One region of the Variovorax sp. P1_G12 genome, then DNA from elsewhere that is predicted to be linked to it. Evidence: riboswitches for the same ligand, from Rfam matches in the RefSeq annotation. Region 1 holds a riboswitch; each other region holds the start of a gene.
What was found. Region 1 has a riboswitch for cobalamin ahead of AC1D2O_RS01390 (TonB-dependent receptor domain-containing protein). Riboswitches for the same ligand answer to the same signal wherever they lie in the genome.
Positions count from the first base shown of each region.

Region 2: it holds a riboswitch for cobalamin, as region 1 does, so the genes downstream of both, AC1D2O_RS14180 (cobyrinate a,c-diamide synthase) here and AC1D2O_RS01390 (TonB-dependent receptor domain-containing protein) in region 1, are expected to answer to the same signal.
Region 3: it holds a riboswitch for cobalamin, as region 1 does, so the genes downstream of both, AC1D2O_RS14190 (TonB-dependent receptor) here and AC1D2O_RS01390 (TonB-dependent receptor domain-containing protein) in region 1, are expected to answer to the same signal.

Region 1 is NZ_JBFUBW010000001.1:279,867-285,489, forward strand. Features, by position in the region: gene AC1D2O_RS01375 (FecCD family ABC transporter permease) at 1-394, opposite strand, end outside; gene AC1D2O_RS01380 (ABC transporter substrate-binding protein) at 429-1,283, opposite strand; gene AC1D2O_RS01385 (bifunctional adenosylcobinamide kinase/adenosylcobinamide-phosphate guanylyltransferase) at 1,286-1,852, opposite strand; gene AC1D2O_RS01390 (TonB-dependent receptor domain-containing protein) at 1,849-3,741, opposite strand; cobalamin riboswitch at 3,823-4,060, opposite strand; gene AC1D2O_RS01395 (DUF904 domain-containing protein) at 4,130-4,354, shown strand; gene AC1D2O_RS01400 (cell division protein ZapA) at 4,354-4,695, shown strand; gene AC1D2O_RS01405 (sulfite exporter TauE/SafE family protein) at 4,973-5,623, shown strand, end outside.
Region 2 is NZ_JBFUBW010000010.1:193,812-199,434, forward strand. Features, by position in the region: gene cobN (cobaltochelatase subunit CobN) at 1-1,671, opposite strand, end outside; gene cobW (cobalamin biosynthesis protein CobW) at 1,692-2,753, opposite strand; gene AC1D2O_RS14180 (cobyrinate a,c-diamide synthase) at 2,825-4,141, opposite strand; cobalamin riboswitch at 4,323-4,578, opposite strand; gene AC1D2O_RS14185 (PepSY domain-containing protein) at 4,591-5,623, opposite strand, start outside.
Region 3 is NZ_JBFUBW010000010.1:200,993-206,615, reverse strand. Features, by position in the region: gene AC1D2O_RS14215 (quinone oxidoreductase family protein) at 1-192, opposite strand, end outside; gene AC1D2O_RS14210 (beta-keto acid cleavage family enzyme) at 189-1,094, opposite strand; gene AC1D2O_RS14205 (SDR family NAD(P)-dependent oxidoreductase) at 1,091-1,855, opposite strand; gene AC1D2O_RS14200 (dioxygenase family protein) at 1,886-2,752, opposite strand; gene AC1D2O_RS14195 (LacI family DNA-binding transcriptional regulator) at 2,884-3,915, shown strand; cobalamin riboswitch at 3,975-4,236, shown strand; gene AC1D2O_RS14190 (TonB-dependent receptor) at 4,364-5,623, shown strand, end outside.

The sequences.
Region 1 (5,623 bases):
CGAGCACGGCGCCGAGGAAGGCCGCCCCCGTGAGGCCGAGCCGCACCACCCATTGGGTGCTGACCGGCGAGAGTCCGAACAGCGACAGCGCCAGGGCGACGCCGAGCGAGGCCCCGGACGCGCTGCCCAGCAGGTACGGGTCGGCCAGCGGATTGCGGAACAGCCCCTGCGCCACCGCGCCCGCCAGGCCCAGCAGTGCGCCGGCAAGCCAGGCGCCCAGCGTGCGCGGCAGGCGGATGTCCCAGACGATCTGCAGCGCCACCGGATCGTGTCCTGCCGCCAGCATGTTCTCGAAGCCGGTGCTGCCGACGCCCGCGCCGAGCAGCAGCAGCAGCAGCGCCAGGATGACGAGGGCGATGCCCAGCGCCAGTGCGCGGCGGTGCTGGCTCTTCACCGGCAGCCTCGCGTCGCATGCGCGCGGGAACCCGTCACCGCGCCTTCTCCTGCAGGCACTGCGCCATCAGCCGCGCGGCTTCGCCCATGCGCGGCCCGGGACGCACCAGCACGTCCGACTCGGCAGCGCTGAAACGGCAGATGCGGCCTTCGCGCACCGCCCGGATGGCGCCCCAGCCCGGCCGCTGCTCCAGCCCCTGCGCGCTGCGTTCGCCGACCATGATCAGGTCGGGATTGGCCCGGACCACGAACTCGGGGTTGAGCTTCGGAAACGGGCCGAGCGCGGCCGGCACGATGTTCTTCACGCCGAGCCGCGCGAGCGTCTCGCCGATGAAGGAGACTTCGCCCGCCGCATAGGGCGCGCTGTTGACCTCGAAATACACGCGCGTGCGCGCCACGCGCGCGGGCAGCGACTGCGCCGCCGCCGAGACGCTGGCGTCGATCGCGCGCCACACCGCCTGCGCGTCGTCCACGTCCAGCACCCGGCCCAGTGCGTCGAGCACGCGGCGCACGTCCGCATGGTTCTTCGGCTCGAGCACCAGCACCCGGAGCCCGAGGCCCTCGAGCCGCTCGGTGACCCGGGACGACCTCGACAGCAGCACCAGGTCGGGCTTGAGCGCGACGATCGCCTCCACGTTCGGGTCCAGCCCGCCGCCGACTTGCGGCAATGCCCGTACCGGCGCAGGCCAATTGGAATAGCGGTCGACGCCGATCAGCCGGTCGCAGGCGCCCAGCGTGCAGACGGCCTCCGTCAGCGAAGGCAGCAGGCTCACGATGCGCTGCGGCGGCCGCGGCAGGTCCACCGGGACGCCCCGTTCGTCGGTCACGACCACGGCCTGGGCCGCCACGCCCAACCAGCACAGGGCGGCGCAGGCCAGCCGCGCAAACATCTTCATGCAAGCTCCTTCAAGGTCAGCGGCAGTCCGGCCGCCATCAGCGTGACACGCTCGCAGGCTGCGGCGACCTGCTGGTTGAGGCCGCCGAGCGCATCGACGAACCGGCGCACCTCCCGGCCCAGCGGGATCACGCCCAGCCCGATCTCGTTGCCGACCAGCACCAGCGGACCGGGCGCGTCGGCGATCGCGCCCAGCAGTTCGGCGATCGCGCGGTCGGCGCCCAGGCTCGCAGGCGGTGGTCCGGGGGGCGCCATGAGGTTGGTGAGCCACAGGGTGAGACAGTCGACCAGCACCAGCGTGCCGGGAGCGCCGTGGTCGCGGATCGCCTGCGCCAGCGCCAGCGGCTCCTCGACCGTGGTCATCGCCGGCACCCGCACCGCGCGGTCGTCGCGGTGCCTGGCGATGCGCGCCTGCATCTCCGCGTCCAGGGCCTGCGCGGTCGCGATCAGCACCGCGCGATGCGCGGGCGAGCGGGCGAGCCACGCCGCGGCGAGTTGCTCGCCGCGGCGCGATTTGCCGCTCTTCTGACCGCCGAGGATCAGTTCGCGGCGGGCCATGCTCATTTCGGCTGCCACCGGACGGTCAGGTACGCAGCGCGCCCTTGCTGGTTGTAGCCAAACGCGGTTTCATACTGCTCGTCGGTCAGGTTCGTGACCCGGGCCTGGACCGACCAGTCCTTGGCAAAGCGATAGTCCACATAGAGATCGACCGTGGTGTAGCTGCCGAGTGTGCGCGTGTTCGCCGCATCGTCAAAGCGGCTGCCCACGTTGAGCGCCGATCCGCCGAACTTCCAGGCGCCGACCGCGTAGTCGACGCCCAGCGACGCCTGGTTCCTCGCCCGGCGCGGCAACTGCTTGCCGGTGCCCTCGTTGCGCGGGTCGAGCGAGTCGTAGCTCGCGTGCAGGCCCAGGTCGCCGAACTGCCCGTCGTAGCTCAGCGTCCCGCCCTCGATGCGCGCGCGCGGAATGTTCTGCGGCAGCGTCGTGTTGGTGATGAAGCCCTGGATCTTGTTGTCGTAGCCCACCAGCTTGACCGTGTGGGCGCCCTGGGTCCAGGTGATCCCGAGGTCGGTGTTCTTGCCCTCCTCCGGCTGCAGCGCCGGATTGCCGAAGGCCGGGAAGTAGAGCTGGTTGAACGAGGGCGCCGTGAAGCTGGTGCCCTGCGACACGTTGACGCGCCAGTTCGGCGTGATGCGGTAGGCATAGCCGGCGAACCAGGTGTTGCTGTCGCCGAACTGCGAATTGCTGTCGTGCCGCGCGTCGAGCTGCCAGCTGTGGGCGCCCGAATTGCCGTTGAGGCCGACGAAGCCCGAATCGATGGCGCGGTCGGTCACGGTGTAGCGGGTGTCGCTCCTCACGTCCTGCTCGCGGCGCTCGAGCCCGGCGACCACGGTGCCGATCGGTGTCACGATGTCGTTCTGCCAGAGGTACTGGTCCTGGACGGTCTCGAACAGGCCCGGCAGGTTGAAAGGCGCGGCCACGATCGCGCGCGTGTAGTCCTCGCTGCGTGAATAGCGCAGCTGGGTGGTCCAGTTCGACATCACGAGGCCGCGGACGCCGACGTAGCCGGTCTGGGTGCGCAGGGTGCCGCGCGTGTCGCGGTTCGGGCCGTCGTCGAAGCGGTTCAGCCCGTCGGCGTAGAGCATGGCGGCGTCGAATTTCCAGTCCGGGTTGAGCTGGTAGCCGAATGACGCATTGACCGCGGTCTGGTTGAAGGGGTCGTCGTCCGGATTGAAGTTGCCGAACTGCACCTTGGGGTTGGTCGACGAGAACTTCGCGTTGAGTGTGCGCGCGACGTCGAGCGAATAGGTCGCGGCCCCCGCGGCGCCGCTGAAGCCGCCGGTGATCTGCTTGTAGCTCTCGCTGCCGACCGTGGTCGAGGCGTGCGGGGCGAACACCGGTTGACCCGGGCTCGCCCTGCGCGTGAAGATCTGCACCACGCCGCCGACGCCGTCGCTGCCGTAGAGCGCCGAGGCCGGCCCCTTGACCACCTCGATCCGGTCGATCATCTCGACCGGGATGTTGTCCCACACCGGTGTGCCGAGCGTGGCGGAGCCGTAGCGGACGCCGTCGATCAGCAGGATCGTGTGGCGCGGCTCGGCGCCGCGGATGTACACGCTGCTCGCTTTGCCGGCGCCGCCGTTGGCCGAGATCTGCACGCCGGCCAGCCGGGCCAGGATTTCGGGCAGCGTGCGGCTCGCCTGCTGCTCGATCTGCTCCCGGTCGATGACCACGGTGTCCGACACCAGTTCGTCGGCGCGGGTCGGCACCCGCGTCGCGGTGACCACCATCTCGGGCAGCGCTGGCGCCGCCTCCTGGGCCGACGCCAGCGTGGGGACGCCGACAGCACCGGCAATCAAGGCCGCGACGGCCGACGAAACGGCATGGGCGCGGGGCCGCAGCCGCGGCAAGGCGCACCGGGAGGCGGGCGTGGAAAGAACGCAGGATTTCATGGGGGCGACAAAAGGTCAAAGTCCTTCGCCGGCTTCCCCGCCAGCGCTTGGACGTCATGGCCGCCTGCATGCATCGCGCATGCGGCAGCCGCCTCGTTGGCCGGTATCCGGGCTGGCAGTGCAACCCTCGTCGCCTTCCCGTGCACCTGTTTCAGGGCACCCAGTGGCTGATTGACGAGGGCGGCGCCCGAGTGCGCCGACTGCTTGACCGTTGCGGGGGCAGCGCAGGTTGGTTCGGCCCCGGGGGGCTTCGACTCCTGCTTCCCGTTGAACTGCGACGCGTGAACCGCGGCGCGAGCACCAACGAGCGGAATTGTAGGGTTTGTCGGCATGTGCCCGGAACAACCGGGCGCGAACGCGCCGGCGGCGGAACCTACAATCGCCCTCCATGCCAGCATCGAGCCGTATTGACCAGATCGCCGAGCGCGTCGAGCGCCTGCTCGTGCGCCACGAAGAAGTACAGCGCACCAATGCGTTGCTGCAGGACCAGGTCGACGCGCTCACGCGCGAACGCGACACGCTCAAGTCGCGGCTCGCCGCGGCCCGCACGCGCCTCGACGCCCTGCTCGATCAGCTCCCGGTCGATCCCACCCAAGACGCCAGCTCTTCCTGATGAAACAAATCGAAGTCCAGATCATGGGCCAGAGCTACCTGCTCGGCTGCCCCGAAGGCGGCGAGGCGCAATTGCGCGACGCGGTCGAACGCGTCGACGGTGCGATGTGCAAGATCCGCGATGCCGGCAAGGTCAAGGCCCGCGACCGCATCGCGGTGCTGGCCTCGCTCAACCTGGCCTTCGACCTGGTGCAGCGCGAAGCGGCGCCGGCGCCGGCCCAGGTGCCTGCACCTGTACCTGCGCCCGCGCCCGCGGCGGACGCCACCGAAGACGAGGTCCGCGCCGTGCAATTGATCCAGCGCCTGGACCAGGCCCTGGCCGGCGACGGACATCTCCTCTGAAGATCCGGCGCGCCCGCGGCTGCAGGGCGTAAAATACGCATCGTCTGCGGTGCGAGGCTGGGCTCTATATTTCCTTGTACCAATGCTCTCCGGAGCAGGGCTTGGAATATCGCTTGGCAGGTGTGATCATCTCGCGTCAGATGAACCCGAAGCCTTGCTGACCTCGCCCACCTGAACCCTGGTTCAGGATGCGGGTTCGGCTCACACTCGCAGACACCTCTCACTGACAGCCACGGCCCCGCGATCGGCGCCGTGGCTTTTTTCTGGATCCTTGCGAATGACCATCGAACCCCTGCTGATCGCCGAACTCGCCCTGCTCGGCATTGGCACCGGATTCCTCGCCGGCCTGCTCGGCATCGGCGGCGGCATGCTGATGGTGCCGTTCATCACGATCATCCTCGGCCAGCGCGGCGTCGCCGCCGACCTCGCGGTCAAGATGGCGATCGCGACCTCGATGGCGACCATCATCTTCACTTCGATCTCCAGCGTGCGCGCCCACCATCGGCGCGGCGCGGTGCGCTGGGACATCGTCAAGCGGCTCGCCCCCGGCATCGTGATCGGCAGCCTGGCCGGCAGCCTGGGCGTCTTCAGCCTGCTCAAGGGCACCGCGCTGGCGATCTTCTTCGCCCTCTTCGTCGGCTTCTCGGCCACGCAGATGTTCCTCGACAAGAAGCCCAAGCCGACGCGCCAGATGCCGGGCACCGCGGGCCAGCTCGGGGCCGGCGGCGCGATCGGTTTCATCTCCGGCCTGGTCGGCGCCGGCGGCGGCTTCATCAGCGTGCCTTTCATGACCTGGTGCAACGTCGCGATCCACAACGCGGTCGCCACCAGCGCCGCGCTCGGCTTCCCGATCGCGGTCGCCAACGTGGCCGGCTACGTGGCCAGCGGCCAATCGGTGCAGGGCCTGCCGGCGGGCTCGTTCGGCTAC
Region 2 (5,623 bases), on a different contig from region 1:
CACATGCACCATCGCGTCGACCGCGAAGGCGCGGCGCAGCCAGAAGTAGAAGGCCAGGTAGTGGTGGGGCGGCACCAGGTCCGCGTCGTGGTAGGTGGCCGCCAGGTCCACGGCACGCCCGCGCGCCGGCTGGATGCCGACGAAGACATGACCGAAGCGCAGGCCGGCAATCGTGAAGCGCCCGCTGCGCAGCGTCGGCTCTTGCTCGGGCGTGCCCCACAGGGCGTTGACCGCCGCCCTGCTGTCGGCGGGCAATCGATTGAAATCTTCCAGGTAGTCGGCCAGGGAAAAGCTCTGCGCGGCGGGCCGGGCGCCATTGGCGTCGCTGTTGTTGGTGATGCCGCGCAACAGCGCTGCGATCAGGGCGTCGCCGCTGGCGGGCAGATCCCCGGTCAGGTACCCCGCGGCCCGCAGTTCCTGCAACACGACCACGGTCGACGCCGGCGTGTCCAGGCCGACGCCATTGGCGATGCGCGCATCGTCGATCGGGTAGTTGGCCAGGATCAGCGCGATCCGCTTGTCGGCGTTGGGCTTGTCGCGCAGCACGCACCAGCGGCGTGCCAGTTCGGCCACGAAGGCCATTCGGCCGGGCTCGGCCTGGTAGCGAAGCACGTCGAGCTCGGTGTGCTCGCAGCGCCAGGCCATGCCCTTGAAACTGATGGCGCGCGTGAGGATGCGCCCATCCACCTCGGGCAGTACCACCTGCATGGCCAGATCGCGCGGCGCGAGGCCGTGCGGGTCGGCCAGCCATTGCTCCTGCGTGCCGCCGGCGGTGATGAGCTGCAGCACGGGGGCGTCCCCGGCCAGCGTGGCGAGCGGCATGTCGCCGTCGCCTGCGCTCCCATCGTCGCGGCCGTCGATCGACGCCACCGCGAAGCTGGTCGCGTTCAGCACGATCGCCACGCGGTGTTCCGCGACCAGGGCCTGCACCGCGGCGTGGCTGTCGGGGTTCTTGAGCGAATCCACGGCGAGTGCCAGCGCGTTCAGGTCGGCGGCCGACAGCGCTTCCAGCATGGCGTCGAACACCGCCGTGTTGCCCGCCTGCAGATGGGCGCGGTAGAACAGCAGCAGCGCCACCGGCGCGCCTGCCTTCCAAGTGGCGCGGCCGGCGGCCTCCGGCGGCCGATAGCGCACGGCCGAAGGCAGGGGCACCGGCTGCGCCGGCCGGCTGCCCAGCCCGAACGCCGCATGGCCGATCAGCGAGAAGAAGGCCTTCGCATTGTCGAGCCCTCCTTCGCGCAGGCAGCGCCAAAGATGGCGGCAATCATCGTGCGGCGCGCTGCTGCGCATGAGCAGATGCATGTCTTCGAAGGCGTCGCCCGAGAATATCGCCAGCCATTGACCGCGTTCGCGCGCCGAGGACATGGCGCGCTCCACCAGGTAGGCCCAGTCGCTCGGGGTACCCAGATGGTCGATCGCCACCACGCGGGCATGGCGCAGCACGTCGTCGACATACATGTCCACGGAAGCCGGCTGTCGAAGCCACATCAGGTTGGCCAGGCGCACGCTGGGATAGTCGGCGCCCATCTGCCCGGCCGCGTCGGCGAGCAGCGACAGGGTGGTGTCGGCGGCGCTGAGCACGACCACCGAGGCGGGCGTCTGCGCCACGCGCACGACGCCTTGGCCGCCGTCTTCGACGTGGCCGCCGGGGCGGGTGGACAGCAGATGCATGAAGGGCTTTCGGTGACGCGTCAGGCCACCGCGGCCACGCCCAGCGCCGCGTCCAGTTCGGCTTGCAAGGCCGCCGCATCGAGGCCTGCCCCGATCAGCACCAGGCGCGTCTGCCGAGCCTCGTCGGCGCGCCAGGGCCGGTCGAAGTAGCTGTCGAAGCGCGTGCCGACGCCTTGCACCACCAGCCGCATCGCCGCGCCGGGCAGTGCGACGAAGCCTTTGGCCCGATAGATCTCGTGGCGCTCGACCAGACTCTGCAAGGCGGCCAGCAAGCGGCCGCGGTCAGGGACCTGCAGGGTGACCGAGACCGAGTCGAAGGCGTCGTGGTCGTGGTCTTCCTCCTCGTCGTGGTGAGTCCTGCGCTGGTCGATCGCATCTTCCACCGCACGCTCCATGCCCAGCAGCACACCGAGGTCGATGCGTCCATGCTGCGCATGCACCAGCTTCACGCCTGTCGCGGTCTCGGCGCGGACGACAGCCTCCACACCGGCCAGCGTCGCCGCGTCGAGCCCATCCGTCTTGTGCACGACCACCAGGTCGGCGGTCGCCAGCTGGTCTTCGAACAACTCCGACAAGGGCGAATCGTGGTCGAGGTTCTCGTCGGCGCGGCGCTGGGCGTCCACCGCCAGCGGGTCGTCCGCGAATCGGCCGGCGGCGACGGCCGGTGCATCCACCACCGTGATCACCGCGTCCACCGTGAAGGCGTTGCGCAGCGCCGGCCACTGGAAGGCCTGCACCAGGGGCTTGGGCAAGGCCAGGCCCGAGGTCTCGATGACCAGGTGATCGATCTGATCGCGCCGCGCGGCCAGTTGCTCCATCACCGGCGCGAACTCTTCCTGCACGGTGCAGCACAGGCAGCCGTTGGCCAGCTCGAACAACTGGCCGTCCGGCGCCCCGGTCTCGTCGCAGCCGATGCCGCAGCCGCGCAGCAGCTCGCCGTCGATGCCCAATTCGCCGAACTCGTTGACGATGACCGCGATGCGCCGGCCCTGGGCGTTCTGCAACAGGTGGCGCAGCAGGGTGGTCTTGCCGCTGCCGAGGAAGCCGGTGACGATGGTGGCGGGGATCTTGCGGCTCTGCATGGGCGTGGGAGTCGAGGTTTGCATGGGCTGTGGTGGTTCGGTGGGTCGTCTGCGGCGTTGCCAGCTCGCGATCAGGGCTTGAACAACGCGGCGATGGCCGCCGGATTGCTCGGAAAGTACAGATGCATGAAGGACGCGAAAAGGCGTTTCTGGCGGAAGACCGCTTCGGCTTGGCCGTGGTGGCGCCGGGCCCGCGTGTGCAGTGCAGCCGGCGCGCGCGTGTCGATGCGGGCGTGATGAAAAGTGTGGCCGCGGACCTCGCCTTCGGGCAACGCCAGACTGTGCATGCCGAGGTTGACGAGCCGGTCGGACATCGCGCCCTGCCCGGGCAGCAAACCCAGCATGGGCGCCTTGTGGCCAGCAGCGTCGCTCAGCGACTCCAGCAGCACCAGCATGCCGCCGCACTCCGCGACCATCGGGCGACCCGCGGCATGGTGCGCAGCGATGGATTCGCGCATCGCTGCATTGCCGGCCAGCGCCCGCAAGTGCAGTTCCGGGTAACCGCCCGGAAGGTACAGCGCGTGCGCCCCTTGCGGCACCGGTTCGTTGGCCAGCGGCGAAAAGAAGCTGAGTTGCGCCCCCAGGGTGCGCAGGAGGTCGAGATTGGCGGAGTAGACGAACGAGAAGGCGGCGTCTTGCGCGATGGCGATGGTGACGCCGGCGAGCGAGACGGGCAGACCTGAATCCGAAGCCGAGCGCAGCGGCGCGTGGAATTCCACGGCGGGCGGCATCGGCAGCGCCCCGTGCTCGGCAAGCGCAAGCGCGGCGGCTCCGATGCGCTCGGCGATGTCGTCCACCTCGCCGGCCTGCACGAGGCCGAGGTGACGCGATGGCAACGCATAGTGCCCGCCGCGCGGCAGCGCGCCGTACCAGGCCATGCCGGCCGGCAGGCTCTCGCGCACCATCTGCGCATGGCCCGCGCTGCCCACGCGATTGGCCAGCACGCCCGCCAGCTGCAGGCCGGGGCGATAGGTCGCCAGCCCGTGGGCGACTGCGCCAAAGGTCTGCGCCATCGACGATGCATCGATCACGGCCAGTACCGGCAGTCCGAAATGCAGCGCCAGATCGGCACTCGACGGCGTTCCATCGTGCAGCCCCATCGCGCCTTCGACCAGGATCAGGTCGGCCTGCGCAGCCGCACTGTGCAAGAGCTCGGCACAGTGCGCTTCCCCCCCCATCCACAAGTCGAGCTGCTGCACCGGCGCGCCGCTGGCACGTTCGAGGACCATGGGGTCGAGAAAATCCGGCCCGGTCTTGAACACGCGCACGCGCCGGCCCTTGCTGCGATGCCAATGCGCCAAAGCGGCAGTCACGGTGGTCTTGCCTTGGCCCGAGGCCGGGGCCGTGACCAGCAGCGCGGGACAGCTGAAGGCTGCGGGCGCAATCATCCCTCGACCCACCTCGGCCTGCCGGCCACTCGCAGCGCATGAACGCGCATGAATGCCACCGCACAGCGGCGTGAGCCAGGGCCATGTCGCCTGAACGGGATACGTGTCATAGGGAAAATACCGCGCCAGCCATGCTCACCCGCTTCCCCGCAGGTACGCACCACAAGGCGCGCCGTTCGCACAGCGCGCCGCCTCGTTGGCCGGTATCCGGGCTGGCGAAGACGACCCGTGTTCCCTTCCCAGGCGGCACCGATTGCGCGGATTGCACCTAGTGGGTTATAGACACGAGCGGCGAGCACGAGGGCTCACGTTCGCTTACCGTTGCGGGGGCAGCTCAGGTTAGGGCGCGCGATGGCTTGCCGCACCACCCCTCCTGATTCCCGTTGAACTGCTTCGACCGGAAAGACGAAGCGAGCACCAACGGGCTGATCATAGCGGAACACCTCCGCTCATGCGATGCGCGGCCCGGTTGTCTTGCGCGCCGCAGTCTTGGGCACCAGAGCGCGCCAGCCGACGACGCACGATGTGATGCACAAGGCGATGCCCAGGGCGGACAGGATCAGCACCAACGCCTCGCGCAACCAAGGTCGTTCCCGCAGCGGTTCGAAGTCGAGGCTGTGCAATCCCTGGTACATGAACCGCTGCCATCGTCCCGAGGGGTCGACCCGCAACAACACCCTGCCCGAGGCGGGATCGGCATAGAGGTCCGTGCCGTCGGACCAATGCGCGCGCCAGACCGGCAAAGGCCGGCCCTCCGAGGCTTCGGCCGAGCCTGGATTCTTCGCGTAGTAGACATCGTCGTAGCGATCCATCCGCACCACGCTCGACGCAGGTGTGTCTGCACCGCGCAGATGCCGCAGGACGCCCGACATCAGCGCGTCAGGCAGCGCCGGATCCAATGTCGATGCAGCGCTCGCATCGTCCGCGCGCACCCACCACCGCCGGCCTGTGCCCTGGATTCGATACCAGACCTGCCCGTCGACTCGAATCCGCTCCAGTTCCAATGGCTGCGCACCGGCCTCGCCGGCCGAGACCGCAGCCAGGGCAAGCGGCGGCGCCAGGACCGCGTCCCGGCTGGGGCCGAGCCAGCGCTCGCGCTCGGAAGCCGATAGCCCGCGTGACGAGAACACGCCATAGGGATTCATCGACATCAGGCCGGAGAAGATCCAGGTGAGCGTGAACACCGCGGCGACCAGGCCCGCGATGTGATGCCAACGCATCCAGAACTTGCGATAGGGAATCCAGCGCGTTCGGTTCAGGAACAGCTGCCAGATGCCCAGCGCCAGTCCGGTCGCGGCCAGCACCACGCCAGGGATCGACAGCCAGACGACCACCTGGTTCCACGCTTGCGGAAACTGCCGGAGCACGGTCGGATAGATCCAGTGCGGGACCGCACCGATCCAGTTCCAGAACCGCTCGCTGCGGCGGGTGTCGCGCACCACTTCGGCGGCGGTACTCGACACGTACAGTTCGAGACCGTCG
Region 3 (5,623 bases), on a different contig from region 1:
GATGCCCAGCGTCGCCTTCACGTCGCTCGGGTTCACCGCGGCGGCGGCGATGCGCACCACGGCATGACCGGGCGGCGGTGCCGGCTCCGGCTGCGGCGCGGCTTCGAGCCGCAGTGCGTCGAGGTTGGCGGCCTTCTCGCTCACGCGCAGCGCGCGGGACGTGTGGGTCGCATGCATGGCCGCGATGCTCATCGTGCTGCTCCTTGCGCGGCGCTGGTGTCGGTCAGGCCCAGCAGGGCGCGCGCCTCGCGCGGGTTGGCCACTTCGCCGCCCAGACTGCGCAGGATGTCGCGCGCCTTGGCCACGAGCTGTGCGTTGCTCTGGGCCAGCACCCCCTTCTCGAGGTAGATGTTGTCCTCCATGCCCACGCGCACATGGCCGCCCAGCAGCCAGGCCTGCGCGACGATCGGGAACTCCGAGCGGCCGATGCCGAAGGCGCTCCAGAAGGCGCCGCGCGGCAGCAGGTTGCGGGCGTAGAGCAGCGTCTCCGGCGTGGGCGCGAAGCCGTACTTCACGCCGAGCACGAAAGTCCACATGGCGGGGCCGTCGAGTGTCCCGTCGGCGATCAGGTCGAGCGCCAGATGGATGTCGCCCGAATCGAAGATCTCCAGTTCGGGCTTGACGCCCGCGTCGCGGATCACGCGGGCCATGCGGCGCACGTTCTTCGGCGTGTTCATCACCACGTCGGGCCCGGAATTCATCGTGTTGAGGTCCAGCGAGCAGACGTCGGGCCTGATCAGTGCGATGTGCTCGACCCGCTTCTCGGGCGGCAGGAGGGTGCTGCCGGGCGCGGCGACCTTCGGGTCGTCCTCGCTCGGTATGAAGCGGCCGCCGGGGCCGGTCGTGAGGTTGATGATGAGTTCGCGGTTCTGCCGGCGGATGCGGTCGACCACTTCGCGGTAGAGGTCGACTTCCATCGAGGGCTTGCCGGTCTCCGGATGGCGCACATGGATGTGCACCTGCGCCGCGCCGGCCTCGGCCGCGGCCAGGCATTCGTCGGCGATCTGCACCGGCGTGATCGGCAGGTGCGGCGTCTGTTCGGGCTTCACGAGGTTGCCGGTGACCGCGCAGGTGATCAAGGTTTTGGTGCTCACAGGTGCCGCCCTCCGTCGACCACGATGCGGGTGCCGGTCACGAAGCGCAGCGTGGTCGCCAGCGCTTCGACGGTGGCGGCAACGTCGTCGGGCCGGCCGATGCGGCCCAGCGGTGTGGTGGCGGCCATCTTGTCGGCGAACTCGGCACCACGGCCCGGCACGAAACCGGACTCGACCGCACCCGGCGACACCGAGACCACGCGCACCGCGGGCGCGAGCGCCTTGGCCAGCGCGTCGCCGACGACGTCGAGGCCGGCCTTGGCCGCGACGTAGGCCAGGTTGCTGCCGACGCCGGTGAAGCCGGCGATCGACGAGACGTTGACCACCAGCCCGTCGCCGCTGGCCTTGAGCATCGGCGCGAAGGCGCGGATGGTCGCGAACACGCCGCGGAAGTTGGCGCGCAGCAGATCGTCGATCAGTTCGTCGGTGAGCGCGTCGAGGTCGGCGGCTGGCACCGGCTGCGTGTGGCCGGCGCTGTTGACCAGGATGTCGCAGCGGCCATGGGCGGCCTGCACCTCGGAGGCGGCCCGCTGCAGGCTGGGCGTGTCGACGATGTCGGCGCGGATCGCGCCGTGCCGCTGTCCGTGGGCGGCGGGCAGGGCGGCGGCCCGTGCGGCAGCAACGTCTGCGCCACGGTGCAGCAGCACGCAGGTGGCGCCGAGCGCGGCCAGCCGCGTGGCGGTGGCGTAGCCGATGGCGCCGAGGCCACCGGCGATGACGGCGACCTTGCCGTCGAGTCTGGAAACAGGATCGAAGCTCATGGGAAGAGGGGAGGTTGTGGAATCGGGCAATCAGGGAATCGGTGGCCGGGGGAACTTCATCTCGCCGGGCTCGAGCTGGAAGTCGTACTGCAGCGTGGCGGTCTTGCCGTCGGGTGCCAGCGCGAAGCGGCCGATCAGCTGGCGCGTCACGCCGAAAGTCGGATCGCTCTCCAGGTTCTCGTCGTCATCGGCGAACACCTGCGTGATCAGCACCTTGTGGCCCGGCTTGCTCACCATGAAGTGCAGGTGCGCGGGCCGGTTCGGATGGCGCTGCTGCGCGTGCAGCAGCACGCCGCAGGGGCCGTCGGTCGGCACCGGGTAGCCGGCCGGCCGCACGCTGCGGAAATGAAAGTGCCCTTCGGCGTCGGTGGTGAAGCGGCCGCGCAGGTTCATGTCGACCTGCGTCGGGTCCTGGTTCTCGTAGAGGCCCACGGGCGAGGCCTGCCAGACGTCGACCGTGGCGCCGGCGAGCGGGTGGCCCTTGCCGTCGCGCACGGTGCCCGTCACGTCGAGCGGTGTGCCCGGCGTGCCCGAGCGCGCGATGTTGTCGCCCCGGGCGCAGTCCGGCGAGTTGGCGCGCCAGAAGGGGCCGAGCAGCGCGGCCGGCGATTCGCCGTGCGGGTCCTGGTTGTTCTGCAGCGCCACCACGGTGGACACGCCGAGGATGTCGGCCGCGAGCACCACCTCGTTCTTGGTCTCGCCGGTGGCGTGGCCGATGGCGACGATGAATTCGAGCGCTCGCTCGAACTCCTCCTCGGTCAGCTTCACCTCCTGGACGAAGGCATGCAGGTGGCGGGTGAGTGCATCCATCACGGTGCGCAGCCGCGGGTCGGGCGTTCCTTTCATGGCGTCGAGCGCGAAGCCCAGCACCGAATCGGGGGAGGTGGCGATGTTCACGTTGAGATCCTTGCAATCGTTTGCACGATATTAGCCCAAATCACCAAAAAGTAAAATGGAGGAATTCCGACGTTCAAGGAGGGCGATTGCCGAACAAGGGTCGCCCGCCTGCATGACAATCGTTTGCATCAATGAGCACCAACCCGACTTCCACCCCCGTCACCATTCGCGACGTTGCCCGCGCGGCCGGCGTTCATGTGTCGACCGTCTCGCGCGCGCTCAGCCCCGAGAAGCGGTCATTGATCAGCGACGAGGTGCTGCGTGTGGTCGAGGAGGCGGCGCAGCGCCTGGGCTACAGGCCCAACCGCGCGGCCTCGGCCTTGCGCACGGGCCGCACCCACACCATCGGCGTGCTGGTGCCCGACATCACCAATGCCGTGTTCCCGCCGATCCTCCAGGGCATCGAGGCCAGCGCGGCCGCGCACGGCTATTTCGTCTTCGTCACCAACGTGGTGGACCCCGCGCTCGCGCGGCCGGTGCTGGAGCGCATGCTGGCGCAGCGCGTCGATGGCGTGATCCTGGCCACCGCCACGCGCGACGACCCGTTGGTCGACTTCATCGCCAAGGCAGGCATGACCGCGGTGCTGGTCAACCGCGCCGATGAAACCGGCCGCCTGCCGGCCGTGGTCAGCGATGACCGGCTCGCGATGAAGCTCGCGGTCGACCACCTCGTCGGCCTGGGCCACAAGCGCATCGCGCATCTCGCGGGACCGCAGACCATTCCCACCGGTGTGGGCCGCTGGCTGGGCGTGGAGCAGGCCTTGCGCGATCACCGCATGAAGCCGTTCCGCATGGTCGAGTGCGCGAGCTACAGCCGCGAGGCGGGCGCGATGGCGATGAAGCAGATGCTCGCGGCCGGCGCCGCGCCCCAGGCGGTGGTCTGCTGCAACGATCTCGTGGCGCTGGGCGCCTACGACGCGCTTCGCGATGCCGGCCTGCGCGTGCCGCAGGACATCTCGGTCACCGGCCACAACGACATGCCGCTCGTGGACATGGTCGATCCGCCGCTCACCACCATCCGCCTGCCCCATCGCGAACTCGGCTGGCGCTCGGCCGAGATGCTGTTCGAGGAGATCGACGGGCGCGCGATGTCAGCGTCGACCGTGGTGTTGAGGCCGGAGCTGGTGGTGCGCAAGTCGACAGGCGCACCGGCGGCGCGCTGACCCCCGTCGGCGCTTCCTATAATCCGCCCCGACGGTAGATCGCTCCTTGCTGGAGCGATCTCCGCCACGGTTCGAAGGTGCCCCCCATGCCGGAAATGGTTTGGGAGGTTAAACGGGAAGCAGGTGCGCGCGTCGATGACGCGCAATGCCTGCGCTGCCCCCGCAACGGTAAGCGGATAGAGAAGTTTCGAGTGAGCACCTGCGGGTGTTCGCAGCCACTGCGCTCGAGTCGAGCGTGGGAAGGCGAGGCTTCTGTTGTCGTGCGCAAGCGCATGACAGCAACCCGCGAGCCCGGATACCGGCCTTCGCAATCGCCTTCGGACGCTGCGGGAGTGCGTTTGTCCGGGCCGCTCGGCACCTGCGTGCCGGGTTGGCATCGACTCGTGCAATTGCAGCGTGTGTCTCTCTTTGAACAGCCCAGCGGGAATGCGGGCTGGAGGAACCGCATATGCGCAAGCCTGCCGAGCTCGGGATCCGGCCCCGGGTTTCAGGTCCTTTCACGACCCCACACATCACGATCCCGGGCCTTGTCGCCCTGCTCGCCAGCACCTCGGCGCCGGCGCAAGTGAGCTTGCGACCCGTCGAGGTGACAGCCATCCAGCAGGATCAGGCGCCGGCGCTTCAGGCAACGACCGAAGTTGCCGGCAGGCTGGGCCTGAGCGTCATGGAAACGCCGGCTTCGGTCGAGGTGATCAGCCAGGAGACCATGGAACGGCGTGGCGCGCGGACTTTCGAAGAGGCCTTGCGCGGCGGCGTGGGCATCACTGCCGGTGGAGCGCCCGGATCGCCATCGGTGATCTCGACGCGCGGCTTCACCGGTGGTTTCATCACCTATCTGTTCGACGGCGATCGCATTGCGGTGCCGACGATGGTGAGCCGGACCCAGGACACCTGGAACTATGAGCGCATCGAAGTCCTGAAGGGCCCCTCTTCGGTGCTCTACGGTGAAGGCGCCATCGGCGCGGCCGTCAACTTCGTGACCAAGCGACCCGACCGCAGCAACCCTGGGGCCGAGGCCATGCTTTCCTATGGAAGCTTCGGCACGGCCAGGGCCGGCGTCGGCCTGGGCGTCAACGTGGGCGAGGCCAGCGCTTTCCGACTGGACTACAGCCACCAGCAGACCGATGGGTACATCGACCGCAACAAGCAGCGCTACGACAACCTCACCATGGGCTTCAGCACGGCATTGACGCGTGAGCTCACGCTCGATCTGTCGATGGACTACGCCAGGGACAGTGCGCTGTCCTATCAGGGCACGCCGCTGGTGCCGCGTGCCTATGCGCTCCAGCCGACGGACATCGTCAGCGACGCCGGCGGGCGAGTGGTCGATCGCGGCATCGCGTTTCGCAACTACAACTTCGACGATGCCGAGATGAGTGCGGACAGCCTCTGGACGCGCGCCAAGCTCAGCTGGCAGATCGCGCCGGAATGGAAACTGCGCAACCAGCTTTCCTACTACACGGCGGACAGGACATGGCGCAATTCGGAGTCCTATGCCTTCGCCGCCCCGCGCCGCATCGTGCGCGACCTGGTTGGCATCACCCACGACCACCAGATCCTGACGGATCGGCTCGATCTCACGAACACGTCGCCGATCGGGGGAATGAAGAACCGGTTCGTGGGGGGGCTCGAATACACGAAGACCGACTTTTCTTCCAACCGCGACTTCTCCAACGGATCGACCGCAGCCAACAATGCGCTCTCGGTG